One region of the Thiomonas sp. OC7 genome, then DNA from elsewhere that is predicted to be linked to it. Evidence: riboswitches for the same ligand, from Rfam matches in the RefSeq annotation. Region 1 holds a riboswitch; the other holds the start of a gene.

The links. Region 1 has a riboswitch for fluoride ahead of BIO17B3_RS18475 (respiratory chain complex I subunit 1 family protein). Riboswitches for the same ligand answer to the same signal wherever they lie in the genome.
Region 2: linked by a shared signal. The riboswitch ahead of BIO17B3_RS08150 (HIT family protein) and the one ahead of BIO17B3_RS18475 (respiratory chain complex I subunit 1 family protein) in region 1 are both predicted to bind fluoride.

The regions. Positions count from the first base shown of each region.
Region 1 covers NZ_LR131953.1:3,816,162-3,822,922, reverse strand. Annotated here, with positions in the region: gene BIO17B3_RS18485 (GNAT family N-acetyltransferase) at 1-212, shown strand, start outside; gene fumC (class II fumarate hydratase) at 221-1,654, opposite strand; fluoride riboswitch at 1,833-1,902, shown strand; gene BIO17B3_RS18475 (respiratory chain complex I subunit 1 family protein) at 1,944-2,888, shown strand; gene BIO17B3_RS18470 (hydrogenase) at 2,899-3,579, shown strand; gene BIO17B3_RS18465 (proton-conducting transporter membrane subunit) at 3,584-5,041, shown strand; gene BIO17B3_RS18460 (NADH-quinone oxidoreductase subunit C) at 5,043-6,641, shown strand; gene nuoB (NADH-quinone oxidoreductase subunit NuoB) at 6,657-6,761, shown strand, end outside.
Region 2 covers NZ_LR131953.1:1,679,603-1,686,363, reverse strand. Annotated here, with positions in the region: gene BIO17B3_RS08160 (hypothetical protein) at 1-208, shown strand, start outside; gene BIO17B3_RS08155 (histidine phosphatase family protein) at 648-1,265, shown strand; fluoride riboswitch at 1,337-1,401, shown strand; gene BIO17B3_RS08150 (HIT family protein) at 1,448-1,822, shown strand; gene BIO17B3_RS08145 (MFS transporter) at 1,822-2,577, shown strand; gene istB (IS21-like element helper ATPase IstB) at 2,572-3,336, opposite strand; gene istA (IS21 family transposase) at 3,323-4,903, opposite strand; gene BIO17B3_RS08130 (MFS transporter) at 4,948-5,613, shown strand; gene BIO17B3_RS08125 (IS1182 family transposase) at 5,870-6,761, opposite strand, start outside.

The sequences.
Region 1 (6,761 bases):
GGGTGCACCCGCGTCTCGCCCTGCCGGTGCAGCACCTGCGGCAAGACCTCGCGGTGGAGCCGCCGCCGCTGCTCAAGGGTTATCTGCGTGTCGGCGCCAAAGTGTGCGGCGCGCCCGCCTGGGACCCGGACTTCGGCGTGGCCGATTTCGCCTTACTGCTGCGTCTGAGCCAGGTCAACCGGCGCTACGCGCGGCATTTCCTCGGCGAGTAAGCGCCGCGTCAACTGGTTCTCACCATGTCCTGCGGCCGCACCCAGCGGTCGTAGTCTTCCGCACTCACCAGCCCCGAGGCCAGCGCTGCTTCGCGCAGGGTGCTGCCGCTGTGGTGGGCCGATTTGGCAATGGCCGCCGCCTGGTCGTAGCCGATGTGCGGCGCCAGCGCGGTAACGAGCATCAGCGAACGCTGCATCAACTCGGTGATGCGCGCCCGGTCGGCCTCGATGCCGCGCGCCAGATGATGATCGAAGCTGTTCATCGCATCGGCCAGCAGCCGCAGGCTTTGCAGCACGTTGTGCGCGATCAGCGGCTTGAATACATTGAGCTCGAAATTGCCCGAAGCCCCGCCGATATTGATCGCCACATCGTTGCCGAACACCTGCGCGCACACCATGGTGAGCGCCTCGCACTGCGTGGGGTTGACCTTGCCCGGCATGATGGAACTGCCCGGCTCGTTCTCGGGGATGCGAATCTCGCCCAATCCGCTGCGCGGGCCGGAAGCCAGCCAGCGCACGTCATTGGCGATTTTCATCAGTGCCGTCGCGAGCGTTTTGAGCGCGCCGTGCAGGAACACCAGCGCCTCATGCCCGGCGAGCGCGGCGAACTTGTTCTCGGCGCTGGTGAACGGCAGCCCGGTCTGCCGCGCCAACTCGGTGGCCACGCGCACGCCGAACGACGCATGGGTGTTGAGCCCGGTGCCCACCGCGGTGCCACCCACGGCCAGTGCATAGACCGGCCCCAGCGCGGCGTCGACGGCGCGCCTTGCCAGATCGAGTTGGGCGACGTAGCCCGAAAATTCCTGCCCGAGGGTGAGAGGCGTGGCGTCCTGCAAATGGGTGCGGCCGATTTTGACGATGTCGGCGAAAGATTCCGCCTTGGTCTGCAGGGTGGTGCGCAGGGCGATGAGTGCGGGCAGCAGATATTGCACGGTCTGCGCAGCGGCGGCCACATGCATGGCCGTGGGGAAAATGTCATTCGACGACTGCCCCATATTGACCTGATCGTTGGGATGCACGCTGCGTGCCAGACCCACGCCACCGCCCAGCAGCACCGAGGCGCGGTTGGCCAGCACCTCGTTCATATTCATATTGGTCTGCGTGCCCGAGCCGGTCTGCCAGACCGCCAGCGGAAACTCGTCAGGATAGCGTTCGGCAATGACCTCGTCGGCCGCCTCGATGATGGCCTGCGCGGTACGCAGATCGAGTTTGCCCAACTCGGCATTCACGCCGGCGCAGGCCCGCTTGACCAGCGCCAGGGCGCGGATGAACTCGCGCGGCATCTGCTCGGTGGAAATGGCGAAATGCTGCAGCGAACGCTGCGTCTGCGCCCCCCACAGATGCGCCTCGGAGACTTCGATGGGACCGAACGAGTCGGTCTCGATCCGGTTGCCCTCGCTGGGTTCGATCAACTGCTGTGTGGTGTTGCCGTTACGGTTCATGCGTCGTCTCCCGCGTGTATTTCTAAGTTTGTAGCGCCTGCGGCCCAGCATTGCCAGTGGCGAGGTTGTGACCGCATCATTCAGCCATCTCGCTGGGGTAAAGTTTGGTCGTCCGATTTGCGTTTTGAAACGGATGTCAGCTTGACCCTTTTCGGTTTGAACTCCTAGACTGCACAGCAACCATTAAGGCGATGGAGTTCGCCAAAACCGCGTGGGGCTGCCCCCAAGCTAATGACTCCTACCTGCCGCAAGCCATGCAATCGCTTGCGTTTCACGACAGGGAGGAGCTATGCGCGGTGACGTCATCTTGCAGCAAGTGTGCCAGGTACTGGCCATTGTGTTGCTCTCGCCCTTGCTTCACGGTTTCATCGTCACGATGGAAGAGAAGGTGCAGCGCGGCCGCGGCCCCAGCCTCTTTCAGCCTTACCGCGATCTGTTCAAGCTGCTGCGCAAAGAGATCGTGGTGCCGCAAACGGCTTCGTGGATTTTCTGGGCCGCGCCTATCGTGGCGTTCTCGGCCATGCTCACGGTGCCCATTCTCATCCCGGTGCTGACCAACTATCCGCTGCCGCTCTCCGACATGGGCGACATTCTCGGCGGCGGTCTCATCCTCACCTTGGGTGGCTTCGCCATCCTGCTCGCCGGGCTGGACAGCGGCCATCCCTACGGCGGACTGGGGTCGAGCCGCGAGGCCATGCTCTCCATCCTGGCCGAGCCCACGCTGATCATGGTGTTCGTCGGCATCACCCTGCTGGCGCAGGCCATGCTGCCCTTCGTGGTCAACCATCTGCTGGTGGCCAGCCCGGCGGTGTTCTGGAGCCCGGCGCACTTATTCCTGGTTGCGGCCTTTTTCATTTTGCTGACGGTGGAAACCGAGCGCCTGCCCATCCATTCGAGCATCCACTACGAGATCTACATGATCGGCGAGGCGCGCATCCTCGAATACTCCGGCCCACTGCTGGCGCTGCTGAAGTGGGCTTCGTGGATGAAGCAGGCCATTCTCTACACCATTTTTCTCAACGTGCTGACCATTCCCTGGGGGCTGTCCATCCAGGGCACGGCGCTGGGCATTCTGGGCGCCACCCTTGCGCTGCTGGCCAAATGGGCGGCGGTCGCGCTCATCATGGTGTTTGTCGATACGGCGCAGTCGCGCCTGCGCTTCTACCGCTATCAGGAGCCGCTGGCGCTCTCTTTCCTGATGGCGATTCTCGCCATCGTGGCGCGGCAGGTGTGAGGGGCCAACCATGCTGATCTTCCACCTCGGCGGCGTGCAGGCTTCGCTCTTCAGCCTGCTGACCATCGTCGCGCTCATCCTGGCGTTCGTCATGCTGGGCTCGCACTGGATCAAGAACCACATTCTGGCGTTCGCCGCAGAATCGTGGGTGATCGCGGCGCTGTCGGCGGCCATCGGCATCAGCGGGCATTACCCGGAGTTGATCTTCATCGCCGCGCTTACCGCGCTGTTTCGCGGCACGCTGCTGCCCTATCTGCTGGTGCGTATCGTCAACGGCCTGGGACAGAACCGCGAATTCACGCCGCTGCTGCAACCGGCGTCGAGCATCGTGCTGGGCGGCTTTTTGGTGCTGTTTTCCTATGCGCTTGCGCACAAGCTGGGCGTGCGTATGAATCTGGTGGACAACATCGCGGTGCTCGCGCTCACCGCCATGTTCTCGCTCAAACTCATCGGCTTTCTCATGCTGGTGCTGCGGGCGGAGGCGGTGAGTTCCATCCTCGGGCTGCTGGTGATCGAGAACGGCATCTTTCTCGGCTCGCAGATTCTGGTGCCGGGCATGCCCCTGCTGCTGGAAATGGTGATTCTGTTCGACTTGCTGATCGTCGTCTCGACCTTCGGCATGCTGATTCGTTTCCTGCACAAGGAAGTGGGCACCACGAGCAGCCGCGAACTCACAAGGCTGGTGGGGTGAGGCGATGATCTGGAACGTCTTGTATGCCATCTGGATCGTCACCGCGCTGGCGATGGCGGGGAGCTGGGTGTCGCGTCGCAGCCGCGTGGCCGAGGCGCTCAACCTCGCCGCGGCCATCATCGATTTCGTGCTGGTCGTCGTGTTGCTCATCGCCACGCCAAGTCAGCCCATCACCACGCTGAACCATTACCTGCTGCTCGACACCTTCGGCGTGTGGGTGATGCTCTGCCTGGCCATCGTGTACCTGCTGGCCAGCGTGTACGCCATCGGCTATATGCGCTGGATGCACGGCGAAGAGGCGCGGCTGCACCGCTTCTATTCGTTGTTTGCGGCGTTCGCGCTGACCATGTTCTTCGCCCCGGCGCAGAACAATCCGGGCCTGTACTGGATCGCCATCGACCTCACAACAATAGTCAGCGCCTTTCTGGTGGGCTTTCAACGCGCGCCCGAAAGCATCGAGGCGGCGTGGAAGTACATCGTCATCGTCTCCGCCGGGCTGGGTTTGGCGCTGCTGGGCACGGTGCTGTTTTACTGGGCCGGCACCTTCATCCTCGGCCCGGTGTACGACATGACCTGGGCCAATCTCGCCGCCATCGCCCCCAAGGCCGAGCCCTTGCTGCTGATGCTTTCTTTCCTGCTGGTGCTGGTGGGTTTCGGCACCAAGGTGGGCCTGGTACCCATGCACACCTGGCTGCCGGATGCGCACAGCGAAGGCCCGGCGCCTGTCTCGGCCATGCTCTCCGGCGCGCTGCTCAACTGCGCCATGCTGGGCATCGTGCGCTATCTGCACATTCTGCAAGCCACGTCCATTGAAACGATGGCGCGCACCGCCTTGGTCGTGCTGGGCGCCTTCAGCCTGCTGGTGGCGGCGCTGTTCATCAGCCGCCAAACCATCGTCAAACGGCTGGCGGCGTATTCGAGTATGGAGCATATGGGCGTGATCGCGCTGGGCTTCGGCTTCGGCGGCCCGCTGGGGGTGATCGGCGCGCTCTATCACATGCTCAACCACTCGCTGACCAAATCGCTGGTGTTTTTCGGCGCTGGCAACATGATGCACGCTTATGAGAGCAAGGAGATCGCCAAGATTCGCCGCGTGCTGCGCTTTTTTCCGCGCAGCGGCGCCATATGGCTGGCCGGGGCGGTGGCCATCACCGGCGCGCCGCCGTTCGGGCTGTTTCTTTCAGAGCTGTCCATTCTGCGCGGCGGCATGCAGAGCGCCAACCCCTGGGCGGTTTGGCTGATGGCGGTGCTGCTCATCGTCATATTCATCGGCTTTCTCAATCACTTCCGCGCCATGTTCTTCGGCCCGCGCCCCGACCATGCGCCGCATCTGAAATTGAAATTCGTGCATGTGGCGCCGATGGTGGTGGCGCTGGCCGCCATCCTGCTGCTCGGCCTGTGGTGGCTTCCGCCGATCTGGAATCATCTGGCCGGCATCGCCACGCAACTGGGAGGGGTGTGACATGCGTTTTTGCGACACCACCCGCCTGAGCCCCGCCGAATTGCCGACGGCGGCCGACAGCCTGCTCACCGAACTGGGCGATACGCCCAGCGCCCACGGCCGCATGCAGATGGCCTACGCCTGTGGCTGCGCCGAGGGCGACATGGAAGTGATCTACGTCAGTAGCGCCCCCACGGCGCCGCAAGCGGCGCCTGCCCCCCAAGGGGGCGAGCAAACCTTGGGGCGGCCCGACGGTTTGCTCAGCCAGGGCGCGAACCAGCCCTACAAGATCTGGCGCGTCAGGTCCGATGACCGAACCCTGCCCTCGCTGGCCAACAAGCTGCCGCTGCTGGGTTGGTACGAACGCGAGATGATGGACTTGTACGGCCTGCGCTTCGAAGGTCATCCCGAGCCGAACCCGCTGGTTTTGCACGAGGGCGAGCCGCGCGATCCGGCGCCCCTGGCGTCTGGCTTCGACCCCGCGGCCCCGGCAAGAGACTATGCGCCGCTGCCGCCCATCGTGCCGCAGGTGCAGGGGCCGGACATCCAGCGTCTGCCTTTCGGCCCGGTGCGGGCCGACATTGTGGAGTCGGCGCAGTTTTTGTTTTTCTACATCGGCGAAGGCATCCTGCACTATCACCCGCGGCTGTTCTACAAGCACCGGGCGATGGAAGGGCGCTTTGAAGGCGCCACGCTGGCGACGGGCGCGGTGCTGGCCGAGCGCGTGAGCGGTATCGACTCGGTGGCGCATGCGCTGGCATTTGCCCAGGCTGTGGAGGGCGCCATGGGCTGGCGCCCACCGCCGCGCGCCCGCTATCTGCGCGTCGTCCTGGCCGAGCTGGAGCGTCTGTACAACCATCTGCATTACCTCGGCCATCTGTCCAAGACCACCACGCTCAAGGTCGGTGAGACCGAAGGCCATCTGCTGGAAGAGAGGGTGAAGCAGATCAACGGCAGACTCACCGGCAGCCGCTTTCTGCGCGGGCTCATCACCCCCGGCGGCCTGCGCCGCGACCTCGACATAACCGGGCTGGACAAGGCGCTCGACAGCGTCAACGACGAGATCGACCGCTATCTGCAGCGCCTGGAAAACACTCGCAGCCACCTCGACCGGCTGATGACCACGGGCCGCTTGGAGCGCCAGGTGGCCTTCGACCAGGGCGCTTGCGGCCCGATCGAGCGCGCCAGCAACCTGGACCGCGATCTGCGCCGCGATCATCCCTACGCCCACTACGAAAAAGTGCGTTTCAACGTGCCCGTGCAGCAAGGCGGCGACGCCCACGCGCGCTCACTGGTGCGCATGGAAGAAATCCGCGAATCGCTGGCCATCATTCGTCAGACCATCGGCCGCACCAAGCCGGGCGGGGTGCTGCGCTTCGACGTGATGGAAGACGCCGATCCGCAGGGCGAAGGGCTGGGCTGGGTGGAGGCCACGCGCGGCGGTCTGCTTTACGCCGTGCACCTCAGCGCAGACCGCACCCGGCTGCAGCGCGTGAAAATCAAAGAGCCGTCGTTCTCGAACTGGCGGGTGTTTCCATTCACTGTGGAGGACAGCAACATGATGGATTACGCCATCAACGAAGCCAGCTTCGGCCTGTCCATCGCTGGCGCTGACCGCTGAAAGAGGAGAGCCACCATGCCTGTATGGACTTGGTTTGGCCTTCAAAAAGGCCGCGCCACCACCCCCTGGCCCGAGCGCCCCGGCCCGGACGGGCAGGAGGGCGTTCTCGGCCTGCCGCGC
Region 2 (6,761 bases), 2.1 Mb from region 1:
GAAAGTGGCGCTCGATGAGCATGTCTCGATGAATCAGTTTTTTGTGACCGCCATTGCCGAAAAGGTGTCAGCGCTCAAGACGAGCGCTTATTTCGCGCAGCGGCGTAGCCGTGGTGATCTCACGGCGTTCGACGCCTGGCTGGAGGCTAGCCCGGATGCTGTGCCGGTCGCAGGCGATGAATTGTTGCTGCCGCCAGGCGCAGCGTGATCACGGCGCAGCACTTTGCAGCTTCACAGGGGTTGAAGTCAGCCCAGTGTCTTCGCCAATTTCTCTTCCTCGATGTGAGATGTGGCTCCGTTCGTCTGCGGCCGATGGACCTGGCTATACGTCAACGGCAGCTTCAAGGTGCGGCGGTCATTCGACCAATTATGTCGACCGGCAAGTGCTCGGCCGGAACGGACGGTCAGATTCCGCGGTTCACGGCCGCATCTGAATGTCCGCTTGGTCAATCACCAAACGGTGCTGCGGACCCACACCCGCCATTTGGTTTGGAGAAAAGCGCCTACATGACCGATTCGCGCTTTTCCCGGCAAGATGCAGTGACAGTGACTTGCCGCAGACACCCTTGCGAGGCAACATGGCCACGCCGCGAATGTCGGCATGGCCAGCACGGGCCTATTCCGTGTCTTTACGCAAGGAGCATCACATGCACATCGTTCTCACCCGTCATGGCGAGGTTGAAGGCATCACGCCGCCACGCTTTCGCGGTCGTATGGAGCTGGCACTTACTGATCTGGGCCGACGCCAGGCCACAGCGCTTGGCCAGACCATCGCCACTCAGTTCCAAGCTGCGGCCATCTACACCAGCCCGATGCAGCGCTGCCGCGATACCGGCGCGGCCATTGCTGCAGCCTGCGGCCTGCCAGCGCAGGTGCAGTCGGGCATCGACGATTTCGACTACGGCGAATGGCAATGGAAAACCCATGAGCAAGCCCGCGCCGAGTTCCCGCGCGACTTCGCGCTGTGGAAGCAAACTCCCCAGTGGATGCGATTTCCCGGCGGCGAATCCTTGCAGGCGGTGGCGCTGCGCACGGCCGACGCGCTGCGCGAATTGCTCGCCGGCCATGCCGACGACACCGTGGTGCTGGTGGCGCATGACAGCGTCAACCGCGTGCTGCTGATGCAGGCGCTGGAGTTGCCGCTTTCAAGCTATTGGCGCATCGAGCAAAGCCCTTGCTGCATCAATGTGCTCGACATCCACGCGGATGCTCAGGTGAGCGTGCACCGGGTCAACGATACTGCCCATCTGCGCGGCTTGACCTGAGTATGCAGCCCAAGGCGAGCAGACATGAACTAACAATTCGAAACATGCCATCTGCTTCAGCTTTGTTGTAATGCATCCCAGGAGATGACATCCTCCTGACCCCAACCGCCTCCAGGCTGATGATGTCTGTTCTGCGCTCCGTGTCGCCACGCTGCGCGTCGGACCATGCCGAGGAGACGACGATGTCCGCCACCAAGCCCTGCCCGTTCTGCCAGATCACAGAACCGGTACTGCGCAACAATCTGGCCTATGCGATTTTCGATCGCGACCCGGTGACTCCGGGGCACATGCTCATCATTCCCTATCGCCATGTGGCCGACTGGTTCGACACTACCTGGGACGAGAAGCGAAGCCTGCTCGCGCTGGCCGACAACGCCCGCACCCTGCTCAAGCGCGAGCACGACGCCGACGGCTTCAACCTCGGCGTGAACTGCGGACTGGCCGCCGGCCAGAGCATTCTCCACGTTCATCTGCATCTCATCCCCCGCTACCACGGTGACATGGACGACCCGCTGGGCGGTGTACGCGGCGTGATCCCGGCGCGGCAGAAATACTGATGCGGGCGCCCGATCTCGACGCTGTCGACGGCTCACCAGTGAGCCCGGCACGCAAGCGCCAGGCGTTGGCCTTCGTGCTGACGATCGGCGTGCTCAGCTTGTTCGCCGACTGCACTTACGAAGGTTCGCGCAGCGTCCTCGGCCCCTATCTCGGTCTGCTCGGCGCTTCGGCCCTTGTCATCAGCAGTGTCAGCGGGCTTGGCGAACTGGCGGGGTATGCGCTGCGTTTGCTGTCGGGTCGCGCCGCTGATCGAACCCAGGCTTTCTGGCCCATCATCCTTGTGGGTTACAGCGTGCAGATGCTGTCAGTGCCGGCGTTGGCGTTGGCCCACACCTGGCCCCAGGCCGCCTTGCTGCTCGTGCTCGAGCGCATTGGCAAAGGCCTGCGCAACCCGCCGCGCGACGCCTTGCTGGCGCATGCCGGGCAGAGCCTGGGCGGCTACGGCTGGGCTTTCGGCCTGCACGAAGCGCTGGACCAGACCGGCGCCGTGCTCGGGCCGCTACTCGTGGCGGCGGTCTTGCTGTGGCAGCATGACTACCGCCTGGTTTACGGTTTGTTGCTCATCCCCGCGCTCATCAATCTGACCCTGGTGCTCAGGGCCAGACACACCTACCCACGGCCGCAAGATCTGGAGCCGACGCCGCGGCCCGACGCCGCACCGAGCAGAACCTATGGTCGCGGCCCCCGATGGCCACTTCAAATTCCCCCACTTATGGCCAGTCAAACTCCTCCATGCAGGACGGGCGGATTATGAGGCATCGGCGGTGACGGCGATGCGCGCTGCGGCCTCCTTGAGGCGGTAGCTGCGGCCCTCGAACTCGAGCATGGCGGCGCGGTGCATGAGGCGGTCGAGGATGGTGGTGGCCATGGTGGCGTCGCCGAGGTACTTGCCCCAGTCCTGCACGACGCGGTTGGAGGTGACGATGATGGAGCGGCGGTGCTTGTAGCGCTGGTGGACGATGGCCTGCAGCAGTTCGGCCGCGGCGTCGCCGATGCGCCGGGCCAGGAACAGGTCGTCGAGCACGAGCAGGTCGGGCTCGATCCAGGCGCGCAGCATGGATGCTTGCTCGGCGGTGCTGGCCAGGGCGTAGTGGGCGAACTCGGTGTCGGCCTCGACGTAGCGCACGTCATAGCCCTGCAGCGTGGCCTGGTAGGCCACGGCCTTGGCCACATGGCTCTTGCCGGTGCCGGGCTTGCCGATGATCAGCGCGTTGGCGCCGTCGCCGATGAACTTGAGAGTGTGCAGCTCGAAGCAGGCCGCGCGCGGCAGCTTGGGGTTGAAGCGCCAGTCGAAGTCGGCCAGGGTGGCCTTCTCGTCCAGGCGCGACTGCTTGAACCGACGGTCGTTGAGGCGGGATCGCCGCCGGTCGAGCTCGTCCTGCAGCATGGCGCCCAGGGTCACCAGGAACGGCTCCTGGCTGCTCTGCGCCTGCAGCACGCGCGTGGACAAAGTGTCGGCGATGCCGGAGAGGCGCAGCTCGCGCAGGGAACGTTCGATCTCATTGAGGGTCATGCTGGTGGCTCCTGTCGTGGGTGAGAGAGTCGGCGGCGGCACGGGCGAACAGATCGGCGTACTCCTCGGCCGGGCGGATCAGCTCGTGCTGCTGGGTCAGCGGCTCGGCGCTCGGAGCGGCGTCGAGGGCCTGCAAGGCGTCGGCGACGAGCCTCTCGGTCAGCGCCTTGACGTGGCGATAGCTGTAGACGCCTTCGTGCAGCGCCCGGGCGCAGGCGGCGTCGACCAGGCGCCGGGGGTAGCGCTCGGCCAGGGAGACGATGCCCCAGAGCTTGCGCTGACCCACGCGGCCCTCGACGGCGAACAACAGCTCGCACAGGCGCAGGGCCTCGGCGCCGATGGCGCGCGCCTGGGCCAGGATGCGGCGGGTCTCGCGCGAGGGGTTGAACACGCGCTCCTCGGCGGGCAGGACCACGGTGCCGGGGTGCTCGGCGCGGTCATGGGTGCGCAGCAGCTCCTGGGTCTTGAGGTCGCGGATCTCGATGCGCCGGGCATAGATGCGCACCAGCACCTGGGTGCCGATGCGCGCCGGACGGGCGGCGTAGCTGCAGTGGTCGACGCGCACGCAGCTGTCGTCGGCGACGGTGCGCTCGGCCTCGGTGAAGTACTGCATGCCCAGCACCGGCAGCGCCTGCAGGTGGGCGCGCTCCTCCTCGAACATGGCCTGCACCTGCCGGCGCGCGCTGCCGTGGATGCGCGGCGCTGCCCACTTGGTCTCCCAGTGCTCGAGGAAGGCGTTGTGCTCCTCCAGGCTCTCGAAGCGACGGCCCTTGAGGGCGGTGGCCTGGGTGTGCCCAATGGCGTTCTCGACGCTGCCCTTGCGGTTGGGGTCGCGCACGCGCGCCGGGTCGGCGACCACGCCGTAGTGCTTGAGCGTGGCGGCGTAGACCTTGTTGAGCTCGGGCTCGTACAGGTCGGGCTTGACGACGCCTTCCTTGAGGTTGTCGAGCACCACGTAGTGGGCCGAGCCGCCGAAGTAGCGCCAGGCCTGCTCGTGCAGCTCGGCCCAGACCTGCTGGCTCGACTTCCACACCACACGGCGGAAGCTGCGCCGGGAGTAGCGCAGCGTGGCCACGAACAGACGCGGGCGGCGGTAGCGCGAACTGCCGGGCACGCGCGTGAGCGCGCCCTCGCCGTAGTCGACCTGCATCTCCTCGCCGGGGGCGAACTCCAGGCGGTCGAACTGCTCGGGCTCGCGCACCTTGAGCCGGGCCACGAAGCGCTTGACCGAGTTGTAGTGACCGGCGAACGCGTACAGATCGACCAGGTCCTGGTAGATGGCCGTGGCGTTGCGCTTCAGACGCAGCTGGGCCTCGATGAAGGCCCGGTGCGGCTCGCACAGCGACGGCGTCGAGGACGCCGGAGCCGGTGGCCGGGGTGGAGGAGTTTGCTCCCCGGGGCCGGTGGCCACCCCGGGGGAGTTTGCTTCGCCCTCGGCAAAGCGCTGCGCGTAGGCGCGGATCGTCTTGCGGTCGATCCCCGTCAAGCGCGCGATCTCCCGCTGGCTGCTGCCCTTGCGCAGCAGCGTCCAGATGGTCGTTTGCAAATGCGGCTTCAAGACGTTCACCTCCGTGCCTCTCCCTCGACGTTGAGGGAGGGGAAAGTAACGTCCTGCCAGACCTCTGGCCGCCGGCGTGCTCGCCGGCCTGTCAGCGCATCATCGCGCCGTGGCCAGGGTGGGGGAATTTAGGTGGCCAAAGGTGGGGGAGTTTGGGTGGCCATCGGGGCGGCTTCTGGCTGTACCTGGTGGCAGCCTGCCTGGTGGCCGCCGGCTTCGCCGACTATCCGCTTTTGGCCTACCACCTGCATCGATACGATGCCTTGCCCGGCACATGGATTGCCGAGGCCTATGCCCTGGCGATGGCGGTGTCGGGCGGTGGTTCGCTGTTGCTGGGCCGCTGGTTCGATCGCATCGGCACCCGCCTGTTGCTGCCGCTCACCGTGGCCGGTGCGCTGTTCGCGCCGCTGGTGTTTCTCGCCGGGCCGATGTGGGCCTGGCTCGGCGTGGCGTTGTGGGGCCTGGGCATGGGTGTGCACGAGTCCATCATTCCGGCCGCCCTGGCGCTGCGCGTTAACCCGCAACGCCGCGCCTCGGCCTACGGCCTGTTCACTGCCGCCTACGGCATCGCCTGGTTTGGTGGCAGCGTGGTCATCGGCCTGCTTTATCCAGTGTCGCTGGACTGGCTGGTGGTGTTCTGTCTCGGCACACAGTTGGCCGCTTTGCCGCTGTTCGCCAGCTTGGCTGCGAGCGACGCACAACTGAAACACTCGCCGTAACCACGGCGCCACTCATGGCAGCTTATGCGTATATTGCGATGTCATCGCGTATGGCGCATCTTGCCTATTTCCCGCACCCTAGGAGACCGTCGGACTTGAGCCCGAGGGGCGGGTGGCGGCGGTGAGCCGCGCGGTTTATGCGCGGCCAGGCACGCCGCCAGCGTCTTCATCACTTGCACAGGCTCCTGGGCGGCCCGTTGGGGCGCAGAGCAGGTCGTGCGGGGCGCGATCTGGGCGCACTTTCCCTCTTTGCTCGTCACCCGGCGCGCAGCACATGCATGCGCTTGATGTTCCAGGCCATGGTCACGAGGTTCCACTCGCCTTGCGCCTTGTGCAGCCCGCGCATGCTCATCTGACGCCAGCCCATGACGTGCTTGATGATGCCGAACACGGGCTCGACGGTCTGCTTGCGCAGTTTGTACAGCGCCCGGCCTGCCTGTGTGCACAGGCGGTGGGCCATGTTGGCGACCGGCTCCGCAGTTCGCGGCGCGTCGGGGTCGGGCCCAAACCGTTCGGCCAGGGGCACGTGATGCGACTCGCGCTTCATCGCCAGCAGCGGCTCGATTCCCGCCTGCACGCAGGCGAGCACGTTCGCCTGGCTGCAAAAACCGTTGTCGGCAACGAGGGTCTGCACGTTGCCAAGCGCCCCGGGCAACGCCGCAATCTGCTCGAGCGTGGACACCACTTCGCGCTTGTCATTGCAGGCCTGCGTGACGTGCGCGGTGACCACCATCATCGTCTCGATGTCCACGCCGGCCTGGGCGTTGTAGCTCTGCTCGAAGCCGCCGCCGGACACCGGCATGATGCGCGACTCCTCGTCCGTCAGGTTGACCTGGTCGCTGTCCTGGGGTCCGGCCTGGGGCGGCTCAGGGTCCCGCCCGCGCGGCTTCTTCCCGGCCTCGCGCTGGGCCCGGCGCTTGGCCTCTTTGGTCTCGAACTCCTGCTGCTCCGCTTTGAATCGTTCGGCGGCGCGTTGCGCAATCTTGGCCTTGGCCTGCGCGATGGCGCTCAGGCGGTCCTCGCGGCGCGCGATCTCGGCGGGCACATCCATGCCATCGGGCGCGCTGGATCGATCATCCTTCTCCGCCCGCGCCAACAGGTCCTGGACTTCCTGGCGCAACTGCGCCTCGATCTTGTTGGCGTGACCC